DNA from 2 places in the Pseudomonas weihenstephanensis genome. Region 1 is predicted to be linked to the other one. Evidence: predicted binding sites of a transcription regulator. Region 1 holds the regulator's gene; the other holds the start of a gene.
What was found. Region 1 encodes LexA, which represses DNA repair genes until DNA is damaged. Its sites were predicted from a motif close to CTGTNTNNNNANACAG; they were not measured.

Region 1 (11,215 bases):
CAGCGTATTGCCAGCCTGTACCGGCTGCCTGAACTGGATCATGGCGTTTTGGTAGTGCCGATAACCACGGCCCTACACCGCCTGGCGCCGACCAAGTTTTTGCTCGGCAGCAGCCTGGTACTCGATGTCGGGCAAAAGCTGGACGTGGAGCAGATGCGCACCCGACTGGAGGCCAGCGGCTACCGCTGCGTCGACACGGTGTACGAGCACGGCGAGTTTGCGGTACGCGGCGCCTTGATCGACCTCTTCCCCATGGGCAGCAAGCTGCCTTACCGGATCGATCTGTTCGACGACGAAATCGAAACCCTGCGCACTTTCGATCCTGAAAACCAGCGTTCGATCGACAAAGTCGACTCAATACGCCTGTTGCCTGCGCGCGAATTCCCGCTGCAAAAAGATGCGGTCACGCGCTTCAAGGCACGCTTTCGCGAACGCTTTGATGTCGACTTCCGTCGTTGTCCGATTTTTCAAGATTTAAGCAGCGGTATTACGCCTGCCGGTATCGAGTACTACCTGCCGTTGTTCTTTGATGAAACCTCGACCCTGTTCGACTACTTGCCCGGCGACACCCAAGTGTTCTCGCTGCCCGGCATCGAACAGGCGGCCGAGAATTTCTGGTCGGATGTGCGCAACCGCTACGAAGAGCGCCGTGTCGATCCTTCTCGTCCTTTATTGCCACCCGCCGAACTGTTTTTGCCGGTCGAAGACTGCTTCGCCCGCCTGAAGAACTGGCCGCGCGTAGTCGCCAGCCAGGACGATCTGGACACCGGCAGCAGCCGCGAGCGTTTCCCGGCTCAATCGCTGCCTAACCTTGCGATTGAAGCCAAGGCCAACCAACCGCTGGCCGCACTCTCGGGTTTTCTGGAGCAGTTTGAAGGCCGCGTGCTCTTTACCGCCGAGTCTGCCGGGCGCCGCGAAGTGCTGCTCGAATTGCTTGAACGCCTTAAGTTGCGCCCCAAAACCGTCGACAGCTGGCCCGACTTCGTCGCCAGCAAACATCGGTTGGCCATCACCATTGCGCCGCTGGACGAAGGCTTGTTGCTGGACGATCCGGCACTGGCGCTGATCGCTGAAAGCCCGCTGTTTGGCCAACGCGTGATGCAACGTCGTCGTCGCGAAAAACGCGCTGATGCCAACAACGACGCGGTGATTAAAAACCTTACCGAGCTGCGCGAAGGCGCACCCGTGGTGCACATCGACCACGGTGTGGGTCGCTACCAAGGGCTGGCCACGCTCGAAATCGACAACCAGGAAGCCGAATTCCTGACATTGCAATACGCCGAAGGCGCCAAGCTTTACGTACCGGTGGCGAATCTGCACCTGATCGCCCGCTACACCGGCAGCGATGACGAACTGGCGCCGCTGCACAGGCTAGGGTCCGAAACTTGGCAAAAAGCCAAACGCAAAGCCGCCGAACAAGTGCGCGATGTGGCCGCCGAGCTGCTCGACATCTATGCTCGCCGCGCCGCCCGCGAGGGCCATGCCTTTGATGACCCGAAAGCCGATTACGCAACCTTCAGCGCCGGGTTCCCGTTTGAAGAGACACCCGACCAGCAGACCGCCATCGAAGCGGTGCGCGCCGACATGCTCGCGCCCAAGCCGATGGACCGTCTGGTGTGTGGCGATGTGGGCTTCGGTAAAACCGAAGTGGCCATGCGCGCCGCTTTTATTGCTGTACACGGTGGCCGTCAGGTCGCGATTTTGGTCCCGACCACGCTTCTGGCCCAGCAGCACTACAACAGCTTTCGCGACCGCTTTGCCGACTGGCCAGTACGGGTCGAGGTGATGAGCCGCTTCAAGTCTGCGAAAGAAATCAATGCCGCAGTGGCTGATTTGGCCGAAGGCAAAATCGACATCGTGATCGGCACGCACAAACTGCTGCAAGACGACGTCAAAATCAAAAACCTCGGTTTAGTGATCATCGACGAAGAACACCGCTTTGGGGTTCGGCAAAAAGAACAGCTCAAGGCCCTGCGCAGCGAGGTCGATATTCTGACCCTCACCGCGACGCCTATCCCACGCACACTGAACATGGCGGTGTCGGGCATGCGCGATTTGTCGATCATCGCCACGCCGCCCGCGCGCCGTTTGTCGGTACGCACCTTCGTCATGGAGCACAACAACAGCACCGTCAAAGAGGCGTTGTTGCGTGAGTTGTTGCGGGGCGGCCAGGTGTATTACCTGCACAACGACGTCAAAACCATCGAAAAATGCGCGGCCGAGCTTGCTGAACTGGTCCCTGAGGCCCGCATCGGTATCGGCCACGGCCAGATGCGCGAGCGTGAACTCGAACAGGTGATGAGCGACTTTTACCACAAGCGTTTCAACGTGCTGATTGCCTCGACCATCATCGAAACCGGCATCGACGTGCCGAGCGCCAACACCATCATCATTGAGCGCGCAGACAAATTCGGCCTGGCGCAACTGCATCAACTGCGCGGTCGCGTCGGGCGCAGTCACCACCAGGCTTATGCGTACCTGCTGACGCCACCGCGCCAGCAAATCACCGGCGACGCCCAAAAGCGTCTGGAAGCCATCGCCAACACCCAGGACCTGGGGGCAGGTTTTGTACTGGCCACCAACGACCTCGAAATCCGTGGCGCAGGCGAACTGCTGGGCGACGGCCAAAGCGGACAGATCCAGGCCGTGGGCTTTACCCTGTACATGGAAATGCTCGAACGCGCCGTCAAGTCGATCCGCAAAGGCGAGCAGCCGAACCTCGACCAACCGTTGGGTGGCGGCCCGGAAATCAACCTGCGCGTGCCAGCGTTGATTCCCGAGTCCTATTTGCCCGATGTGCATGCGCGGCTGATCCTCTACAAGCGCATCGCTTCTGCGACCGACGAAGACGGTCTCAAGGACTTGCAAGTCGAAATGATCGACCGCTTTGGCCTGCTCCCCGAGCCGACCAAAAATCTGGTGCGCATTACCCAGCTCAAATTGCAGGCCGAGCAACTGGGGATCAAAAAAGTCGATGCCGGCCCACAAGGCGGACGTATTGAGTTCGCGTCTGACACCCCGGTCGACCCGCTGGTATTGATCAAGCTGATTCAAGGCCAACCGAACCGTTACAAGTTCGAAGGCGCGACGCTGTTCAAATTCATGGTGCCAATGGAGCGCCCCGATGAACGCTTCAATACCATCGAGGCGTTGTTTGAACGCCTGACACCGAAGTCTTCCTGATGGGATGCGCACAATGAAACACCCATGCCCTTAAGCCAGACACCACGACTGACCAAACCGCTGGCGCCAACATGGGTCAGCCGGTTTAAAGAACAAAGCCTTGAGCGTGGCCGCCGCTACGCGAGGGAAAACCGCGTCCGAATCGCTCAAATCGGTGACAGCCTGATCACCTCCAGCTGTCAGGGTTCGAGCGAACACCCCTACCGCCAGACCATTCGCTTACGCGAGTCAGCCAAAGGCTCGCTGCTGCTGGTGAGCGCTGAATGCACCTGCCCCGTGCGCACCAACTGCAAGCACACTGCTGCCGTATTACTGAAGATTGAAGACACCTTGAACTACCCCGCCGCCGCCCAGGATGCCGAACTCCTGGAAAAACTTCAGGCCGTACTCGACTCGCGCCGCCCTGCCAACCTGCCCGAGCAACAGATCGACAATGTACAGCCGATCCCGCGGTTATGGCTGGCCAGCGCCGAGTTCAGCGCCTTTGAGCCGCGCAACGGCAAAATGCAGCGCTACATCCAGCACCGCGCCGCGTTGTCGTTCAATTACCGCAAGACTTACGTGTCGGGGCAGAAAAACGCGGACGTCTTGATTCGCCACGAAGACCACATTCTGCGCATCAAACGCCACCCCGAAACCGAAAACCTCTACCGCGAACAGTTGCGGGTCCTGGGCTTCAAAATCGCCACGCGCCAGAGCAAAGCCTTGCCCGAAAGCGCGGGCGAGCTGTTTGAGCTGGTCAATGACAGTGCCTGGCTGAACTTCACGCTCAACCAGCTGGACACCTTGCGCGAGCACGGCTGGGAAGTGCAGATCGATGAACACTTCGGCTTTGACCTGAGTCCGGTCGAAGACTGGTACGCCAACGTCGATGAAGCGCCGGAGCGGGACTGGTTCGACCTGGAGCTGGGGATTATCGTCAATGGCCAGCGCCTGAGCCTGCTGCCGATTCTGCTTAACCTGATGCGCTCGCACACTGAAATACTCAGCCCTGAAAAGCTCGCCAAGCGCCGCGATGACGAGCTGATTCTGGTGAATATCCCGGCCATCCCTAACAGCACGCAAATGCCGCTTCAAGTGGCGTTGCCCTATGGCCGCTTGAAACCGGTGCTGGCCACTCTGGGTGAGTTTTATCTGGGCGAGCCGGGCGCCACCACCTTGCGAATTAAAAGCGCCGACGCACCACGGCTCAATGCCCTGGATGCACTGCCCTTGCGCTGGGAAGGCGGCGAGCAGATTCGTGGCTTTGCCCAGCGCCTGCGCGACATCAAAGACTTCAGTGTCGAGGCGCCACAAGGGCTAAATGCCACGCTCAGACCGTATCAACTCGAAGGATTGAGCTGGATGCAGTCGCTGCGCCAACTTGAAGTCGGCGGCATTCTGGCGGACGACATGGGTTTAGGCAAAACCCTGCAAACTCTGGCGCACATTCTGTGCGAAAAGAACGCGGGGCGGCTGGATCGCCCGGCAATGGTGGTGATGCCCACCAGCCTGATTCCAAACTGGGTGGACGAAGCGGCGCACTTCACGCCACAACTCAAGGTACTGGCGCTGTACGGCGCCAGTCGCAAAAAACACGTCGAGCACCTCAACGATTACGACGTGATCCTGACCACCTATGCCCTGCTGCCCAAAGACATTGAGCTGCTGGCTAAAGTGCCGTTGCACATCCTGATCCTCGATGAAGCGCAGTACATCAAGAACCCCAACAGCAAAGCCTCGCAAGCTGCGCGCGAGCTGGTGGCGCGCCAACGCCTGTGCTTGAGCGGTACACCGCTGGAGAACCACTTGGGCGAGCTGTGGGCACTGTTTCACTTTTTGTTACCCGGCTGGCTGGGCGACGTCAAAGCCTTCAACCGCGACTACCGTGTGCCGATTGAACGTCACGGCAGCGATGAACGTTTGCAGCACCTGAACGCGCGGATCAAACCGTTCCTGCTGCGTCGAACCAAAGAGCAAGTGGCCACCGAATTACCACCAAAAACCGAGATCATCCACTGGGTTGATCTCAACGAAGCGCAACGGGACGTGTACGAAACCATGCGCTTGGCGATGGACAAAAAAGTGCGCGATGAAATTACGCGCAAAGGTGTAGGCCGCAGCCAGATCATCATCCTGGAAGCCCTGCTCAAACTGCGCCAGGTGTGCTGCGACCTGCGCCTGGTCAGCGACAACCCGCCAAAAAAAGGCAGCACCTCGGGCAAACTCGACAGCTTGATGGTGATGCTCGAAGAACTGTTTGCGGAGGGGCGACGCATTCTGCTGTTTTCCCAGTTCACCTCCATGCTGGGCCTGATCGAGGCCGAGCTGAAAAAGCGCAACATTGATTACGCCCTGCTCACCGGTCAAACACGGGATAGACGTACACCGGTCAAAGACTTTCAGAGCGGCAAATTGCAGATATTTCTGATCAGTCTTAAGGCGGGTGGTGTAGGCCTGAACCTGACCGAAGCCGACACTGTGATTCACTACGACCCCTGGTGGAACCCGGCAGCAGAAAACCAAGCCACCGACCGAGCTTATCGGATAGGGCAGGAAAAACCGGTGTTTGTGTACAAGATGATTGCCCGCGGCACCGTCGAAGAGAAAATCCAGCACTTGCAGCAGGAAAAATCAGATTTAGCGGCTGGCGTGCTGGATGGCCGTATTGCGGGGGACTGGAAACTGCAAGACGACGACATCGACGCCCTGTTTGCGCCATTGCCACCCAAAGTCGAAAAGCGTTGAAGCCTGTCAATCGCCCCCTGTAATCGCTGCCGCACCCTGCGGCAGCAACTCCAAAATCCTTACCCCGCCAACACCCGCGCCAAAGTGCCTTTGACCTTACCCATGCCGTCGTGCAGCGCCTGCTCGATTTCGGCCATGGTGATGATCGCCGTCGACTTGCCCGCCGCCGGGTTAACCACCAAAGCCAAACAGGCGTAATCCAGTTCCAGCTCACGGGCCAATGCCGCTTCCGGCATACCGGTCATGCCGACAATGTCGCAACCATCGCGTTCAAGACGAGCGATTTCAGCCACCGTTTCAAGACGTGGGCCTTGGGTGGCCGCATAAACGCCGTGGCTGCTGTAGGAGCAACCCTCGCCAGCCAGCGCGTCAATCAATTGCTCACGCAACGATTCGGTGTAGGGATAACTGAAGTCGATATGAGTCACGTGCTCCAGATCGTCTGCGAAATAGGTATGTTCGCGACCGCTGGTGTAGTCGATCAGTTGATGCGGCACACAAAAATGCCCCGTGCCCATCGCCATGTGGATACCGCCCACCGCATTCACCGCCAAAATCGCTTCGGCACCCGCCTGCTTCAATGCCCACAGGTTCGCGCGATAGTTCACCTGATGGGGTGGCAGGCGATGCGGATGGCCATGACGCGCCAGAAACAAGACGTCGCGACCCGCGAATTCACCTATCTGGATATCAGCCGAAGTCGGGCCATAAGGCGTGTCCAATGCCAACGAGCGCTTGATGGTCAACCCCTCAAGCTGGGTCAGGCCCGTGCCGCCGATAATTGCGTAAACCGTCATTGAGCCGATCCTTTAATCAATCAATTGAGCATCTTTGAGCGCACCCACCGCCACCAGCCAACGCGGGTCCTGCCGGTAGTCAGTACTGGCAAACGCCTGGCTGCGCATGCGCGCGATACGGGGCGACGGTGTCACCTTCATGCGCTGGGCAGCGCTGAGCGCCAACTCGGCGGCCGCACGGTCGTTGCACACCAGCCCCATGTCGCAACCCGCCGACAAAGCCGCCTCGATACGACTGGCCGCGTCGCCCACCACATGGGCGCCTGCCATCGAGAGGTCATCGCTGAAGATCACGCCATCGAACCCCAGCTCACCTCGCAAGATGTCTTGCAACCAGCGACGGGAGAAACCTGCGGGCTGGCTGTCGACTTGCGGGTAAATCACATGGGCGGGCATCACCGCCGCCAATTGCTGGCTCAGCCGTGCGAAAGGCACCAGATCATGGGCACGAATCTGCTCCAGCGTTCGCTCATCTGTTGGAATGGCTACATGCGAATCAGCCTCTGCCCAGCCATGCCCCGGAAAATGCTTACCGGTGGCGGCCATGCCAGCGTCACTCATGCCGCGAATAAAGGCTGCGGCCAAGGTTGCGGCGCGTTCAGGATCGCCCTCGAATGCACGGCTGCCAACCACGGCGCTGCGCTGGTAATCCAGATCCAGTACCGGGGCAAAACTCAAGTCCAGGCCCACGGCCAATACTTCGGTGGCCATGATCCAGCCACATTGTTCGGCCAAATACTCGGCGTTCGGGTTATCTGCAATCGCGCGCATCGCCGGCAAGCGTACAAACCCTTGGCGCAGACGCTGCACCCGACCGCCTTCCTGATCAACGGCCAGCAGCAGGTCGGGGCGAATCGCACGAATCGAAGCGCTCAGTTCGCGAACCTGGCGCGGATGCTCAATGTTGCGTGCAAAGATGATCAAACCGCCCACTTCAGGCTGGCGCAGCAATTGCCGGTCTTCAGCCGTCAGCCAAGTACCGGCGACGTCCACCATCAAGGAGCCTTGCAAGGCAGAACTCATGGAAAATCCTTTAGAGAAAGAGTGCGCTTATTGCCCACCGGGCATGCACGGGCGCAACCTTGCGTGTCGCCCGTTCAGGCAACCGCAATGCACGTACAAAGGGGAATAAGTCAGGAGTGAGCATGGCGCCAAGCTTAGCGGAACTCGACTGCCACGCCCACCCGCAGCCGGTCAAACCTTGGCGGCAATCTGCGAGGTTTTGTTACGCGCACGCATTTGTGCGCTGGCCAACACAGGGTCAACAACCCCGCTTTCAGCGCGCATGCCGGCGGCCAGGAAAGGCACCATCAAACGCATGACTTGCTCGATCGAGGTGTTAACACCGAAGTCTGTCTCGGCAATGGCGCGCAACGCCTTGATCCCGGACATGCTGAATGCCGCGGCACCGAGCATGAAATGCACGCGCCAAAACAACTCGATAGGAGGAATCTGCGGCGCGGCTTCGTTAACCAGCAACATATAGCGGCGGAACACTTTGCCGTACATGTCTTCAAGGTAGCGCCGCAAATGGCCTTGGCTCTGGCTGAAGGCCAGACCCAGCAAACGCATGAAGATGGAAAGATCATTACCACTGCGTGGCTGGATCACCAACGCCTGCTCCACGAGCATTTCCAGGAGTTCTTCCAGGGTGGGGCGATTGTCCGGCTTGGCCTGACGTCGCTCCAGCTCGCGGTCGAGGTTGGCGCAAAACGGACCCAGGAAACGCGAAAAAACCGCCTGAATCAGCGCTTTTTTGGAACCGAAGTGGTAGTTGACCGCAGCCAGATTGACCCCGGCCTTGCTGGTGATCAGCCGCAGTGAAGTCTCGGCAAAACCTTTTTCCGCGAACAGCTGCTCAGCAGCATCAAGGATACGTTCAACGGTTTCCGACTGGGCCATGTCTACTCCGGCTGACAAACACTTAAACAGTTGTTTGAAACATACGTTTCAGTTTGTTAAAAGTCAAGATAGGGCATTCGTTTTGCGACTGGCCAGTTCCGCATTTAACCACAGCCTCGGCCCGCGTGGCCTGTGCTGATAAAGTAGCGCCCATCAGGCTCAGGCATGACCGTCCAGCGGACGGCCTGAAATGGATCATTGCCAATGCGCCTTCACTGTATATAATCCCAGTCACTGTATAAAAAGACAGAGCGATCAACATGCTAAAACTGACGCCACGCCAAGCTGAGATCCTGGCCTTTATCAAACGCTGCCTGGATGACAACGGTTACCCGCCTACCCGTGCCGAAATTGCACAAGAGCTGGGTTTCAAGTCCCCCAATGCCGCCGAAGAACACCTGAAAGCATTGGCCCGCAAAGGTGCCATCGAAATGACACCGGGTGCCTCGCGCGGTATTCGCATACCTGGCTTTGAAGCCAATGCTGACGAATCCACGCTGCCCATTATTGGCCGTGTCGCCGCTGGCGCTCCCATTCTGGCGCAGGAACATGTCGAAGAGTCGTGCAATATCAACCCGACCTTCTTCCATCCGCGCGCCGATTACCTGTTGCGCGTCCAGGGCATGAGCATGAAGGACGTCGGCATCTTTGATGGCGACTTGCTTGCGGTTCATACCTGCCGTGAAGCACGCAACGGGCAGATCGTGGTGGCACGTATTGACGACGAAGTGACCGTCAAGCGCTTCAAGCGCGAAGGCAGCACAGTCTGGCTAATCGCTGAAAACCCGGATTTCGCGCCCATTGAAGTCAATCTCAAAGAGCAGGAACTCGTTATCGAAGGCCTGAGCGTCGGCGTCATACGCCGCTAAAGAAGGAGGCGCCATGCAGTTCCCGCACCCATCGCTACCAGCACAACTGCCTTTGTTCGAGGCATTCATGGCCCAGCCCATGCCACAAGCGATCAAAGCAGTACTTGATTCACCTTGGCGCGCAGAACCAGAGGTTTTCAGTGAGCTGTCGTTACGCGGTGCTGCCGAGAACTGCCTGAACCTTTTAGCTCCCATGCTTCGCGAACTCAGCGAGCAACAAGATGCGCGCTGGTTGACGCTGATTGCGCCACCCGCCAGCCTGACTCAAAGCTGGTTGCGCGATGCGGGACTTAATCGCGAACGCATCCTGCTGCTGCAACCCAATGGCAATAAAAGTGCGTTGCAACTGACGTGCGAAGCACTGCGCCTGGGCCGTAGTCACACCGTAGTGAGCTGGATAAACCCGCTCAACTCGCCCGCCCGTCAACAATTGATCGGCGCAGCATTGATCGGCCACGGGCAAAGTCTAAATATTCGACTGGGCTAACCAGACGCTGCTGCCACAGGGCCGCCGCAGAACGCATTCACTCATCTGTGGCAGGCTTGCATCAGTGGCCACTCAATGAAGAATGCGCGGCCCTTCGTCTTTTTCCAGCTCGCCTTCGGCCAGCCGACCCGCCATTTGCACACCCACGCTGAGCATGGCTTTGGCCACCTCTACGTGCTGCCCCTGAAGAAAAGCCTTGGCATCTTCAGAGAAGTTCAGCGTCACCAAAGACCCTTCGTCCTCAGCCCGACGCAACTCGATGCGGCCGTCAGGCAACTCGACAATTTCTAGAAAGGACGTTGGCATAAAAGTTTGTTCTCCACGAAAGCGCGGGATTATATCAGTCATCCCAACAGAATTTGCCAGGATCTATGGCGCTTTCATGACGGAGTGATGAATGACTGTGCAGTTCCAGGTGCGACTTTTAGCACTCATTTAGACCATCGCGAAAGCGGATTGCCATTTTTTTCAGGTTTTGACGCCACTCCTCAAGCGTTTCGCGACTCAACGTTTGTGGTGCGTCTTCCTCCAGACTGACCACCTCGATCAACGGCTGAAACACATCTGCCTTGACCTTTTTAGGTGCCTGCAACGGCTGATACAGCGCGGCATGGGCCGCTACCAGCTGCGCAAGCCAAGTGTTGGGAGCGCGCGCCAATTCAACCATTTCAGCCAGCTCGGGGATTGCTTTGGCATCCAGCACTTCCTGCGTCAGCAAAAGCTCCACTCTAGGTGCGCTGCCCTGGGGCAAACGATAGAAACCGGCAATCTCGTGGCATAAGCCAAGCAGTGCGCCATACAAATGAAACACTGCCGACTCTCGCTCAGCCTGCACCAAAGCTTGTGCATTCATGGCCCGACCATCAGCCGCCTTGTGCATGGCTTCCAGCGCCAAGCCCGTGAAATATATTTTTTGATTGGTACGGGTATAGAGTTCGTAAGCCATTGGGGCATTCCACAACGAAGGGTTAAGGCAGATCGAGCAGTCTCAGGGAGAGAGGTGGGCAGACGCAAGGGTTCAGCGGCGCAATGGCCGCCCCGTGCATCTGGGGTAGGTACTAGGCCCAGATCGGCCCAGCGTGGCCGTGACGTAATGACAGCGGCGTGACTGACGCACTGGGTTTAATGGTTTTACGAGCGCCACGCGCCCGGACGCAGCCTCGTATTACTCCTCAGCGTCTACGCCAACCACTGAAGCTGTGCATAAAAAAACCGCGCAAGCCCTACAGACCTTGCGCGGTTTTTTACTC
Region 2 (11,215 bases), on a different contig from region 1:
CGCACTCTTCCTCGTAGGTGGAGTACATGTAGGCCGTGTCTGTCGCGAACTCGGCCGCGCAGGTGTCAACGCGCTTGTAGACCGGGAACACTTCGAGCTTGTGACGGTGGCGGCGCAGGTTCTTCTCGGTCACGCCCAGCAATACGGCCAGACGTGCATCGGAGAAGCCTTTGCGCTTAAAGCGGTACATGGCGTCGCGATTGATCGAGGACAGGGCCATGGTTTTGATTTTTTCTTCGTCCTTGATCAGATCTTCGATCTGTACCAGGAACCAAGGGTCAATCATGTTCATGCCGAAGATATCTTCAACGGTCATGCCGGCGCGGAACGCGTCAGCTACGTACCAGATACGCTCTGCGCCCGGCACTGTCAGCTCGCGCTTGAGCACGGCCATGCTTTCCGGGTTGCTCAGGTCCAGCTTGGGGTCAAGACCGCTGACACCCACTTCCAGACCACGAAGGGCTTTTTGCAGGGATTCCTGGAAAGTCCGGCCAATAGCCATGACTTCACCCACAGATTTCATCTGCGTGGTCAAACGCGCGTCAGCCTTGGCGAATTTTTCAAACGCAAAGCGCGGCAACTTGGTTACAACATAATCGATGGACGGCTCGAAGGACGCAGGCGTTGCGCCGCCCGTGATTTCGTTTTGCAGTTCATCCAGGGTGTAGCCGATGGCCAATTTGGCAGCGATGCGGGCAATCGGGAAGCCGGTCGCTTTCGATGCCAGCGCCGAAGAGCGAGATACACGCGGGTTCATTTCGATTACGACCATACGGCCGGTGTCCGGGCAGATGCCGAACTGAACGTTGGAGCCGCCGGTTTCAACGCCAATCTCACGCAGTACCGCCAAGGAGGCGTTACGCATGATCTGGTATTCCTTGTCCGTCAGGGTTTGTGCCGGAGCAACGGTGATCGAGTCACCGGTGTGCACACCCATCGGGTCGAAGTTTTCGATTGAGCACACGATGATGCAGTTGTCCTTCTTATCGCGGACCACCTCCATCTCGTACTCTTTCCAGCCGATCAGGGACTCGTCGATCAGCAGCTCTTTGGTAGGCGACAGATCCAGACCGCGCGTACAGATTTCTTCGAACTCTTCACGGTTGTAAGCGATACCACCACCCGTACCGCCCATCGTGAAGGACGGACGGATGATGCACGGGAAACCCAGACGCTCGAGGACCGCATTGGCCTCTTCCATTGTGTGGGCAATACCGGAACGCGGGCAGTCCAGGCCGATGGACTTCATGGCCTTGTCGAAGCGCGAACGGTCTTCGGCTTTGTCGATGGTGTCGGCATTGGCGCCGATCATCTCTACGCCGAACTTCTCCAGAACGCCTTCGCGCTCAAGGTCCAGCGCACAGTTCAGTGCAGTCTGGCCACCCATGGTTGGCAACAGGGCGTCCGGGCGCTCTTTTTCGATGATCTTGGCAACAGTCTGCCACTTGATCGGCTCGATATACGTCGCGTCGGCCATGTCCGGGTCGGTCATGATGGTGGCCGGGTTGGAGTTCACCAGAATGACGCGGTAACCCTCTTCACGCAGGGCTTTACAGGCCTGGGCGCCGGAGTAGTCGAATTCGCACGCCTGGCCGATCACAATCGGGCCAGCGCCGAGAATCAGGATGCTTTTTATGTCTGTACGTTTTGGCATGGGTTTGTCACTCAAATCCGCAGGTCAGTCGGCAAGCTGTCAATCAGGTTCCTGAAGCGCCCGGGGGTCACCGGAATCGGGACCGCCACAAGGCGTTACGGCAGGAAACCGATCAGCGGCGCTTGGCCATCTCATTGATGAAGCGATCGAACAGCGGCGCTACGTCGTTCGGGCCAGGGCTTGCTTCAGGGTGACCCTGGAAGCTAAAAGCGCTCTTGTCGGTCAGTTCGATGCCTTGCAACGTACCGTCAAACAGCGACTTGTGAATGGCGCGCACGTTGGCCGGCAAGCTCGCTTCGTCTACCGCAAAACCGTGGTTCTGGCTGGTAATCATTACCACGCCAGTGTCCAGGTCCTGAACCGGGTGATTGGCACCGTGGTGACCATGACCCATTTTCACCGTCTTGGCACCAGAGGCCAGAGCCAGCAACTGGTGACCCAAGCAGATACCGAACACAGGGATCTCGGTGTTGAGCACTTCCTTGATGGCAGTGATTGCGTAGTCGCAAGGCTCAGGATCACCTGGGCCATTGGACAGGAACACGCCATCCGGATTGAGTGCCAGCACATCGCTGGCTGGGGTCTGTGCTGGCACTACGGTCACGCGGCAACCGCGCTCAACCAGCATGCGCAGAATGTTCCACTTTACGCCGTAGTCGTAGGCAACAACGTGGTAAGGGAGTTCGCTGGCCTCGATAGTCGGGTGACTGTCAGTAGCGAGGTTCCAGACACTGGAGCGCCACTCGTAGGCTTTTTCAGTGCTGACGACTTTCGCCAGATCCATGCCTTTCAGGCCAGGGAAGCCGCGTGCGGCGGCAATTGCAGCTTCGTCAGAGATGTTATCGCCGGCCATGATGCAACCGTTCTGCGCGCCTTTTTCACGCAGGATGCGCGTCAGGCGGCGCGTGTCGATACCGGCGATCGCCACTACATTGTTGGCTTTCAGATAGTCGGCCAGCGACATCGTGTTGCGCCAGTTACTGGCAACCAGCGGCAGATCACGAATTACCAGACCTGCGGACCAAACACGATCAGACTCGGCGTCTTCCGGCGTAGTACCGGTATTGCCAACATGCGGGTAAGTCAGGGTCACGATTTGCTGAGCATAGGAAGGATCCGTCAGGATCTCCTGGTAGCCAGTCATTGCGGTGTTAAACACCACCTCACCAACGGTTTGACCGTCGGCTCCAATGGCTTCGCCGCGAAAAATGCTGCCATCAGCGAGGGCGAGTATGGCTTGCTTAGTCAAGAAGACCTCCCGTAAATAAAGCCTGAAAGGGCGATCGCAGGTTGTAAAAAAGCGGAGTGACGTATGGACACGTCACCCCGCTTCTTCATCGAATTATCTGCGCGCTTTTAGTGGACACACTAAAGCTGTAGCTTACAGAAAAAGGCTTTTTTGGTCTACCGCTAAAAGAGCCTAAAAGGCAGAGGAATGCGACAGAACATCGCGTAGCGGTTAAAAATCCGGCTCGTGGCGTACCAACAGCCGGATTTTACAGAGTCAACTCAACGCAGGTCGAGCACATCCTGCATGTCGTAGAGGCCAGGCTCACGCCCCTCCAACCACAACGCTGCGCGAACAGCGCCTTTGGCGAAGGTCATTCGACTGGAAGCCTTGTGGGTAATTTCCAACCGCTCCCCCTCAGTAGCGAACAGCACGGTGTGATCTCCGACCACATCACCGCCGCGAACAGTGGCGAAGCCAATGGTTTCACGCTCACGAGCGCCCGTGTGACCTTCACGACCATAGACTGCGACCTTATCCAGGTCGCGCCCCAACGCATCGGCGATGACCTCTCCCATGCGCAGCGCAGTGCCCGAGGGCGCGTCGATTTTATGGCGGTGATGCGCCTCGATGATTTCAATGTCCGCATCATCTCCCATCACACGAGCTGCCATATCCAGCAGCTTGAGCGATAGATTGACGCCAACACTGAAATTGGCGGCAAACACAATCGGGATCTCATTGCCCGCCTCAAACAACAGATGCTTTTGAGGCTGAGACAATCCGGTAGTACCAATAACCATGGCCTTACCCGACTTGCGGCAGATCTCCAGATTTTTCAACATCACTTCTGGAAGCGTGAAATCGATCAACACATCGAACTCATCAATCACTGCCTCCAGATTAGAGGACAACGGCACACCGATGCGCCCCAGAGACGCCAACTCACCAGCATCAGCCCCCACCAACGTGCTACCTGGACGGACAATCGCCGCCGTGAGACCTCCCAGCGGCGAGCGCTGCTGCACCGCATCGACCAGCGTCTTGCCCATGCGCCCGGCAGCGCCCATCACAGCTATACGTCGCATGCCCTGCTCCTTACAAATCGCCGAAGAAGCGCTTCACGCCTTCAAACCAGCCCGTGGCATTCGGCGAATGACTGCTATCGCCTTCCAGTGTCGAACGAAACTCCTCCATCAGCTCACGCTGACGACGGCTCAGCTTGACCGGCGTTTCAATGACGACACGGCACATCAAGTCGCCCGCACCGCCACCCCGCACTGGAGCCACACCCTTGCCTCGCAGGCGGAACTGCTTGCCGGTTTGCGTGCCTTCCGGGATTTTCAACTTCACGCGACCATCAAGCGTCGGCACTTCAAGCTCAGCACCCAAGGCTGCCTCTGCAAAATTGATAGGCACTTCGCAGAACAGGTGCTTACCGTCGCGCTGGAAAATCGCGTGCTCACGAACATCAATCACGACATACAGGTCGCCAGTCGGCCCACCCTGAATGCCTGCCTCACCTTCTCCGGAAAGACGAATACGATCGCCCGTATCCACACCAGCGGGCACTTTCACGGACAGGGTTTTGTATTCTTCGACCCGACCTGCGCCCTGACAGCTGTCACACGGGTCGGAAATTATTTTGCCCTGACCATGACAGCGCGGGCAGGTCTGCTGCACAGCAAAGAAACCTTGCTGCATGCGTACCTGGCCGATACCGCCGCACGTAGGACAGGTCACAGGCGAAGAGCCTTTTTTCGCGCCCGAGCCATCGCAGGGCTTGCAATTGACCTGTGTCGGAACGCGGATATTGACCGTGGTACCGCGCACAGCTTCTTCCAGGTCAAGCTCCAGCGTATAGCGCAAATCGCTACCACGCTGCGCACCGCCCCGGGAGCCGCCACGACCACCGCCAAAGAAATCACTGAACACATCACCGAAAATATCGGAGAAGTTCTGACCGCCAAAACCAGCACCGCCGCCGCCCATTTGTGGATCAACACCGGCATGACCGTATTGATCGTAGGCCGCACGCTTACTGGAGTCCGACAGGACTTCATACGCTTCATTGGCTTCTTTGAAGAGTTCCTCAGATGCTTTGTCATCCGGATTGCGATCCGGGTGATGCTTCATCGCCAGGCGGCGATACGCTTTCTTGAGTTCAACTTCAGTTGTGGTGCGTTCAACACCCAAAATTTCGTAATAGTCGCGCTTTGCCATAATTCTTTGCACTCTCAAGGACGTTCGGCAAAACCCTCCCGAGCCTCACCAAACCCGCCAAGCCCGATGGAGATCAGTCTCGACTCACGTCTTTTCAACGATTTTGGTTTCTGTTTAACAGCCAATGCTTTGGCCGACAGGAGCGGTAACTCAAAGCCAAAAAGTTAGAAATTTTCGACCCGGACCGCCAGCACCCGACCTTGTCGCATGCTGTAAAAATTCCTCTACTCCAGACACGCCAACGCGGGAGCTAGCTCCCGCGCGGCGACATCCTACCAGTCACCGCTTAAACACGGTCAACCGGGCGACAAACAAGCTGATTACTTGTTGTCTTTTACTTCTTCGAACTCAGCATCGACAACGTCGTCTGCTTTTTCAGCCGAATCAGCTGACTGAGCTTGCGCATCTGCCGGGTTCGCTTGCTCGGCGTACATCTTCTGAGCAACCGGAGCAGACACTTTGGACAGCTCTTCAACCTTGGCTTCGATAGCCGCTTTATCGTCGCCTTTAACAGCAGCTTCAAGAGCAACTACTGCAGCTTCGATTGCGACCTTCTCTTCCTCGGTTACTTTGTCGCCTGCATCAGCAACCATTTTGCGGGTCGAGTGAACCAGTGCGTCGCCCTGGTTACGTGCAGCCGCCAGCTCTTCGAACTTACGGTCTTCCTCGGCGTTGACTTCAGCGTCACGTACCATCTGAGCAATTTCTTCCTCGGACAGACCCGAGTTAGCCTTGATCACGATGGACTGGGACTTGCCAGTCGCCTTGTCTTTTGCACTTACATTCAAGATGCCGTTGGCATCAATATCGAAGGTCACTTCGATCTGTGGCACACCACGTGGAGCAGGTGGAATGTCAGCCAGGTCGAACTTGCCCAACGATTTGTTCTGAGCAGCTTGCTTACGCTCACCTTGCAGAACGTGAATAGTCACAGCGCCCTGGTTGTCGTCAGCAGTCGAGAACACTTGCGATTTCTTGGTAGGAATCGTGGTGTTTTTCTCGATCAGAGCAGTCATTACACCGCCCATGGTTTCAATACCCAAAGTCAGCGGGCTAACGTCCAACAACAGAACGTCTTTAACATCACCCGCCAATACTGCGCCCTGGATAGCAGCACCCATGGCAACTGCTTCGTCCGGGTTCACGTCTTTACGTGCTTCTTTACCGAAGAACTCAGTTACCAGCTTCTGAACCAGCGGCATACGTGTCTGACCACCGACCAAAATCACGTCGTTGATTTTCGACACATCGATACCCGCATCTTTCAACGCGATACGGCAAGGTTCGATAGTGCGCTGAACCAGGTCTTCAACCAGCGATTCCAACTTGGCGCGAGAAATCTTCACGTTCAAGTGTTTAGGACCAGTAGCATCCGCAGTGATGTACGGCAGATTCACATCAGTCGACTGGCTGGAAGACAGTTCGATCTTGGCTTTTTCAGCCGCTTCTTTCAGACGCTGCATCGCCAGCGGGTCACCCTTAAGGTTCATGCCGCTTTCTTTCTTGAACTCGTCAACCAGGTAGTCAATCAGACGGATGTCAAAGTCTTCACCACCCAGGAACGTGTCACCGTTGGTCGCCAGCACTTCAAACTGGTGCTCGCCATCCACTTCGGCAATTTCAATGACCGACACGTCGAACGTACCGCCACCCAAGTCATAAACGATGACAGTGTGGTCGCCGCGCGCTTTGTCCATACCGTAGGCCAGAGCTGCTGCGGTTGGTTCGTTGATGATGCGCTTAACGTCCAGACCTGCAATACGGCCGGCATCTTTGGTTGCCTGACGCTGGCTGTCGTTGAAGTAGGCCGGAACGGTGATAACCGCTTCAGTCACTGGCTCGCCGAGGTAGTCTTCGGCGGTCTTCTTCATTTTCTTCAGAATTTCAGCCGAGATTTGTGGCGGCGCCATTTTCTGGCCGTTCACTTCAACCCAAGCATCGCCGTTGTCTGCCTTGACGATCTTGTAAGGCACCATCTGAATATCTTTTTGTACTACTTCTTCTTCAAAACGACGACCGATCAGACGCTTCACCGCGTACAGGGTGTTATGCGGATTGGTCACTGCCTGACGCTTGGCCGACTGGCCAACCAGAATTTCGCCATCGTTGGCGTACGCAATGATCGACGGCGTAGTACGCGCGCCTTCAGCGTTTTCAATGACTTTAGCCTTGCCGTTTTCCAGAACCGAAACACACGAGTTAGTGGTCCCGAGGTCAATACCGATAATTCTGCCCATGTTAACTCTCCCTAAATTTGAATTTTTTTGCCGCAGCAGTAATGACCAACTGCGGCATTACTTAATCGCTTGACTTCTAAATGGGGGCCTTACGACCGATTTCAAGCCTGCTCGTCAATCGAAGGCGAAACCGGCGCAGGAGCCTTGCTGACTACGACCATAGCCGGGCGCAGCAAGCGACCATTGAGCTGATAGCCCTTTTGAAACACCTTGATCACGCTGTTAGGCTCAAGGTCAGCACTTTCTTGCATGGCCATTGCCTGATGATGCTCAGCATTAAAGGGCTCGCCGTGCGGATCGATCGCTTCCAGCTGATAACGCTTCAGGGTGTCCTGAAACATTTTCAGGGTCAGCTCAATCCCTTCACGCATCGGACGAATGCTCTCGTCGTCCGGGCTGGACAGCTCAAGACCACGCTCCAGGCTATCAATAACCGGTAACAGGTCGCCCGCAAATTTTTCCAAAGCAAACTTGTGTGCTTTCTCAACGTCCTGCTCGGCACGGCGGCGGACATTTTGCAGATCGGCAGCTACGCGCAGAGCCTGATCATTGGCGGCTGCCAGCTGCTCTTCAAGTGACTGCACACGGGCCACCAGATCTTCGCCTGCTGCATCGGCGGCCTGATTAGCATCTTGGTTCTGCGTATCCATAGTCTGTTCGTCTGCCATAGATTTCTCCTTTCAAACTTTGTCCGCGAGCTCGACTCGCGCTTGTGCCAAGTTATATGGGGTCGCAATTTTCAGGTTCAAGAGCCAGAAACAGGAAGTCATGGGTTTGCGTCACTCCTGGCCACGTAAAAATACTAAACGGCCTAAGAATTCTGAGAATACGAGCAAATCGAACTAAGTCCGCCCATTGTCAGCACGAATCAAAACACTGTATAAATAACCAGACATTACGTTTTGGAGCGGCTCCTATGCTGGTGCACCTGTCCGTACACAATTACGCCATCGTTGAACACCTCGATCTTGAACTCGATCGCGGAATGAGTGTAATCACTGGCGAAACCGGCGCCGGTAAATCGATCATGCTCGACGCGCTGGGGCTAACCCTGGGCGACCGCGCAGACAGTGGCGTAGTCCGCCCCGGAGCCGAAAAAACGGACATTCTGGCCAGCTTCGACTTGCAGGAAATCCCCGAGGCACGGGCCTGGCTGGCCGAGCGCGACCTCGACAACGATGGCCTATGCATCCTGCGCCGCGTGATTACCAGTGAAGGTCGTTCGCGCGGGTACATCAACGGCACACCATGCCCTCAAGGCGACTTAAAAGCCTTGGGCGAGTTGCTGATCGATATCCACAGCCAGCATGAGCACCAGTCACTGCTAAAACCCGACACTCATCGCCGACTACTCGACGAATATGCGGGCGCTACCGATCTCGCTCGCCAGGTTCAGCTCGCCGCACAACGCTGGCGCCAGACCAAGCAAGAGTTCGAACACCTCTCCAACTCAGGCGAGCAACAACAAGCGCGCCACCAACTGCTCAGCTACCAGCTTGAAGAGCTCGAAAATCTGGCACTTGCCGAAAACGAGCTGGAAGAACTGGAGCAGGAACACAAAAACCTGACCAATTCCGAGACCCTGCTTACCATCTGCCGCCAGGTTGTCGAGCAGTGCAGCGAAAGTGATTCTGGCAATGTGCTCAACGCCCTGACTGTCAGCCTGAATCGGCTGTCCAGCGTTAACAACAATGCCAGCGCCTTGAATGAAGCCTCTGATTTACTGGCGAGTGCACAGATTCAAGTCGAAGAGGCCGTCGGCGAGCTTAATCGCTTCCTTGATCATTTCGATGCAGACCCGCGGCGCTTGCAGTATTTAGAAGAACGACTGGACTCCATTTATACAATGGCGCGCAAACACCGCGTCCAGCCCGCTGATGTGTGCGCTTTGCAGCAAAAACTGATGGATGAACTCGAAACGCTCAATGCCAATGATGAATCCATCGAACGACTGGCGAATGAACTGACGGCTTACGCTCGTCACTATCAAGAATGCGCGCGCGAGCTCAGCAACCTGCGCACTCAAGCGGCCATACGCTTAGGCAGCGCTGTTGAAGAAGAGATTCAGCGCCTGGGCATGCCCGGTGGTCGTTTCGTGATCGAACTCAAACCGCAAAGCAGCAGCGACCCGATGCCGTACGGCCTTGAACACGTCGAACTGCTGGTGAGTGCGAACCCGGGCCAGCCACTCAAAGCCTTGGCAAAAGTGGCATCTGGCGGCGAACTGTCACGCATCAGCCTGGCCATTCAGGTCATCACCGCACAAACCTCTCGCGTACCGACCCTTGTTTTCGACGAAGTGGATGTGGGGATTGGTGGCCCAACGGCAGAAATTGTCGGCCAGTTGCTACGCCGCTTGGGCGAACGGGGCCAAGTATTAACCGTGACGCACTTGCCGCAAGTCGCCGCGCAATGCCATCAGCATCTATTTGTGCACAAGGTCCGCGACAGCGAAGCCACGCGCACGGCGGTGTCAAAACTCAGCCAAAAAGAACGCGTAGAAGAAGTCGCTCGCATGCTGGGAGGCATCGACCTGACCAAAGAGTCCTTGGCGCACGCCAAGAAAATGGTCGTCAGTGCAAAAAACCAGGCAGCTTAGCGACGAACGGTTAACACACTAGACCGAGATAAAGCACGAAGGCGACCCTAAGGTCGCCTTCGATCGTTTCACGAACCGCAATTCGTGTGACTTGCTTACTTGGTTTTCTTACGTACGTAGAGCACCAAGTTGTGGTCTACCAACTCAACACCGTGCTTGGCAGCGATCGCATGCTGGAGCTTTTCAATGTCTTCGTCGAAAAACTCAATCACTTCGCCGCTGTCCACATTGACCATATGGTCGTGGTGGCCACCGTCGGCATCCGCCAACTCAAACACAGCATGACCGCCATCAAAATTGTGGCGAATCACCAGCCCAGCAGACTCGAACTGAGTCAGTACACGGTAAACCGTGGCCAGACCGACGTCCTCGCCAGCTTGCATGAGAGCCTTGTAAACATCCTCGGCGCTCATGTGACGCTGCTCAGTAGAATCAAGCATTTGCAGAATTTTGACTCGCGGCAGAGTCACCTTAAGTCCGGCCTTACGTAGTTCGCTATTTTCAACCATGGTTAGCTTTCTCGCGGAAGCCGCTTCGCAGCTTCTCTTAATACGGGTATGATCGGCGTTTACGTTGTCCCAGCCAAGATAGTGGAAGTCGCCCACCGATGCAAAACACCAAGCTCTTGCTAACCAGTTTCACCTTTGTGGGACTGCTCGCACTCGCCGGTTGTTCATTCCCCGGGGTTTACAAAATCGACATCCAGCAGGGCAATGTCGTCACGCAGGACATGATAAACCAGTTACGCCCGGGAATGACCCGTCGGCAAGTGCGGTTTATCATGGGGAACGCCCTGCTGACCGATACATTCCATCCGGATCGTTGGGATTATTTGTATAGCCTGCAACCAGGCGGCGGTGAACGCCAACAGGAACGCGTCAGCGTGTTCTTCAACCAAAATGACCAGCTCGTCAGCTTGTCAGGTGATTTCATGCCTGGTGTAAGCCGAGACGAAGCGATTCTTGGTAAAGACGGTGGCTCCAACGTGACCACACCGGCTGCTCCGACCGAGAAGAGCGAAGTTCCAGCCAAGCCTGGTTCGCTGCTTGATCAAATCCAGAAGGATGTCGACGGGGTCGAAACAGTGCCCGTGCCGACGCCAGAACCACTGGATACCACCGAACAATAATCGTTCGGTACAAAAAAGCCCGGCATGCCGGGCTTTTTGTTGCCTGCAAAACTACGACGACTGATTCAACCGCTTAATCTCAGCCGCCCTGGCTGCACGCTGGCGACGAATTTCTTTGGGATCAGCTAGCAACGGTCGATAAATT

Region 2: recN (DNA repair protein RecN) is a predicted target of LexA. The motif match lies at 8,219-8,234, and genes of this name have one in related genera.

Annotation. Positions count from the first base shown of each region.
Region 1 covers NZ_JAAEBV010000001.1:693,164-704,378, forward strand. Annotated here, with positions in the region: gene mfd (transcription-repair coupling factor) at 1-3,183, shown strand, start outside; gene GYN01_RS02990 (DEAD/DEAH box helicase) at 3,208-5,910, shown strand; gene GYN01_RS02995 (S-methyl-5'-thioinosine phosphorylase) at 5,970-6,707, opposite strand; gene nagZ (beta-N-acetylhexosaminidase) at 6,720-7,718, opposite strand; gene GYN01_RS03005 (TetR/AcrR family transcriptional regulator) at 7,902-8,609, opposite strand; gene lexA (transcriptional repressor LexA) at 8,870-9,478, shown strand; gene sulA (SOS-induced cell division inhibitor SulA) at 9,492-9,965, shown strand; gene GYN01_RS03020 (hypothetical protein) at 10,038-10,271, opposite strand; gene GYN01_RS03025 (DUF6586 family protein) at 10,390-10,911, opposite strand.
Region 2 covers NZ_JAAEBV010000007.1:56,220-67,434, forward strand. Annotated here, with positions in the region: gene carB (carbamoyl-phosphate synthase large subunit) at 1-1,654, opposite strand, end outside; gene carA (glutamine-hydrolyzing carbamoyl-phosphate synthase small subunit) at 1,767-2,903, opposite strand; gene dapB (4-hydroxy-tetrahydrodipicolinate reductase) at 3,164-3,970, opposite strand; gene dnaJ (molecular chaperone DnaJ) at 3,981-5,105, opposite strand; gene dnaK (molecular chaperone DnaK) at 5,426-7,342, opposite strand; gene grpE (nucleotide exchange factor GrpE) at 7,444-8,010, opposite strand; gene recN (DNA repair protein RecN) at 8,259-9,941, shown strand; gene fur (ferric iron uptake transcriptional regulator) at 10,037-10,450, opposite strand; gene GYN01_RS19870 (outer membrane protein assembly factor BamE) at 10,549-11,070, shown strand; gene GYN01_RS19875 (RnfH family protein) at 11,122-11,215, opposite strand, start outside.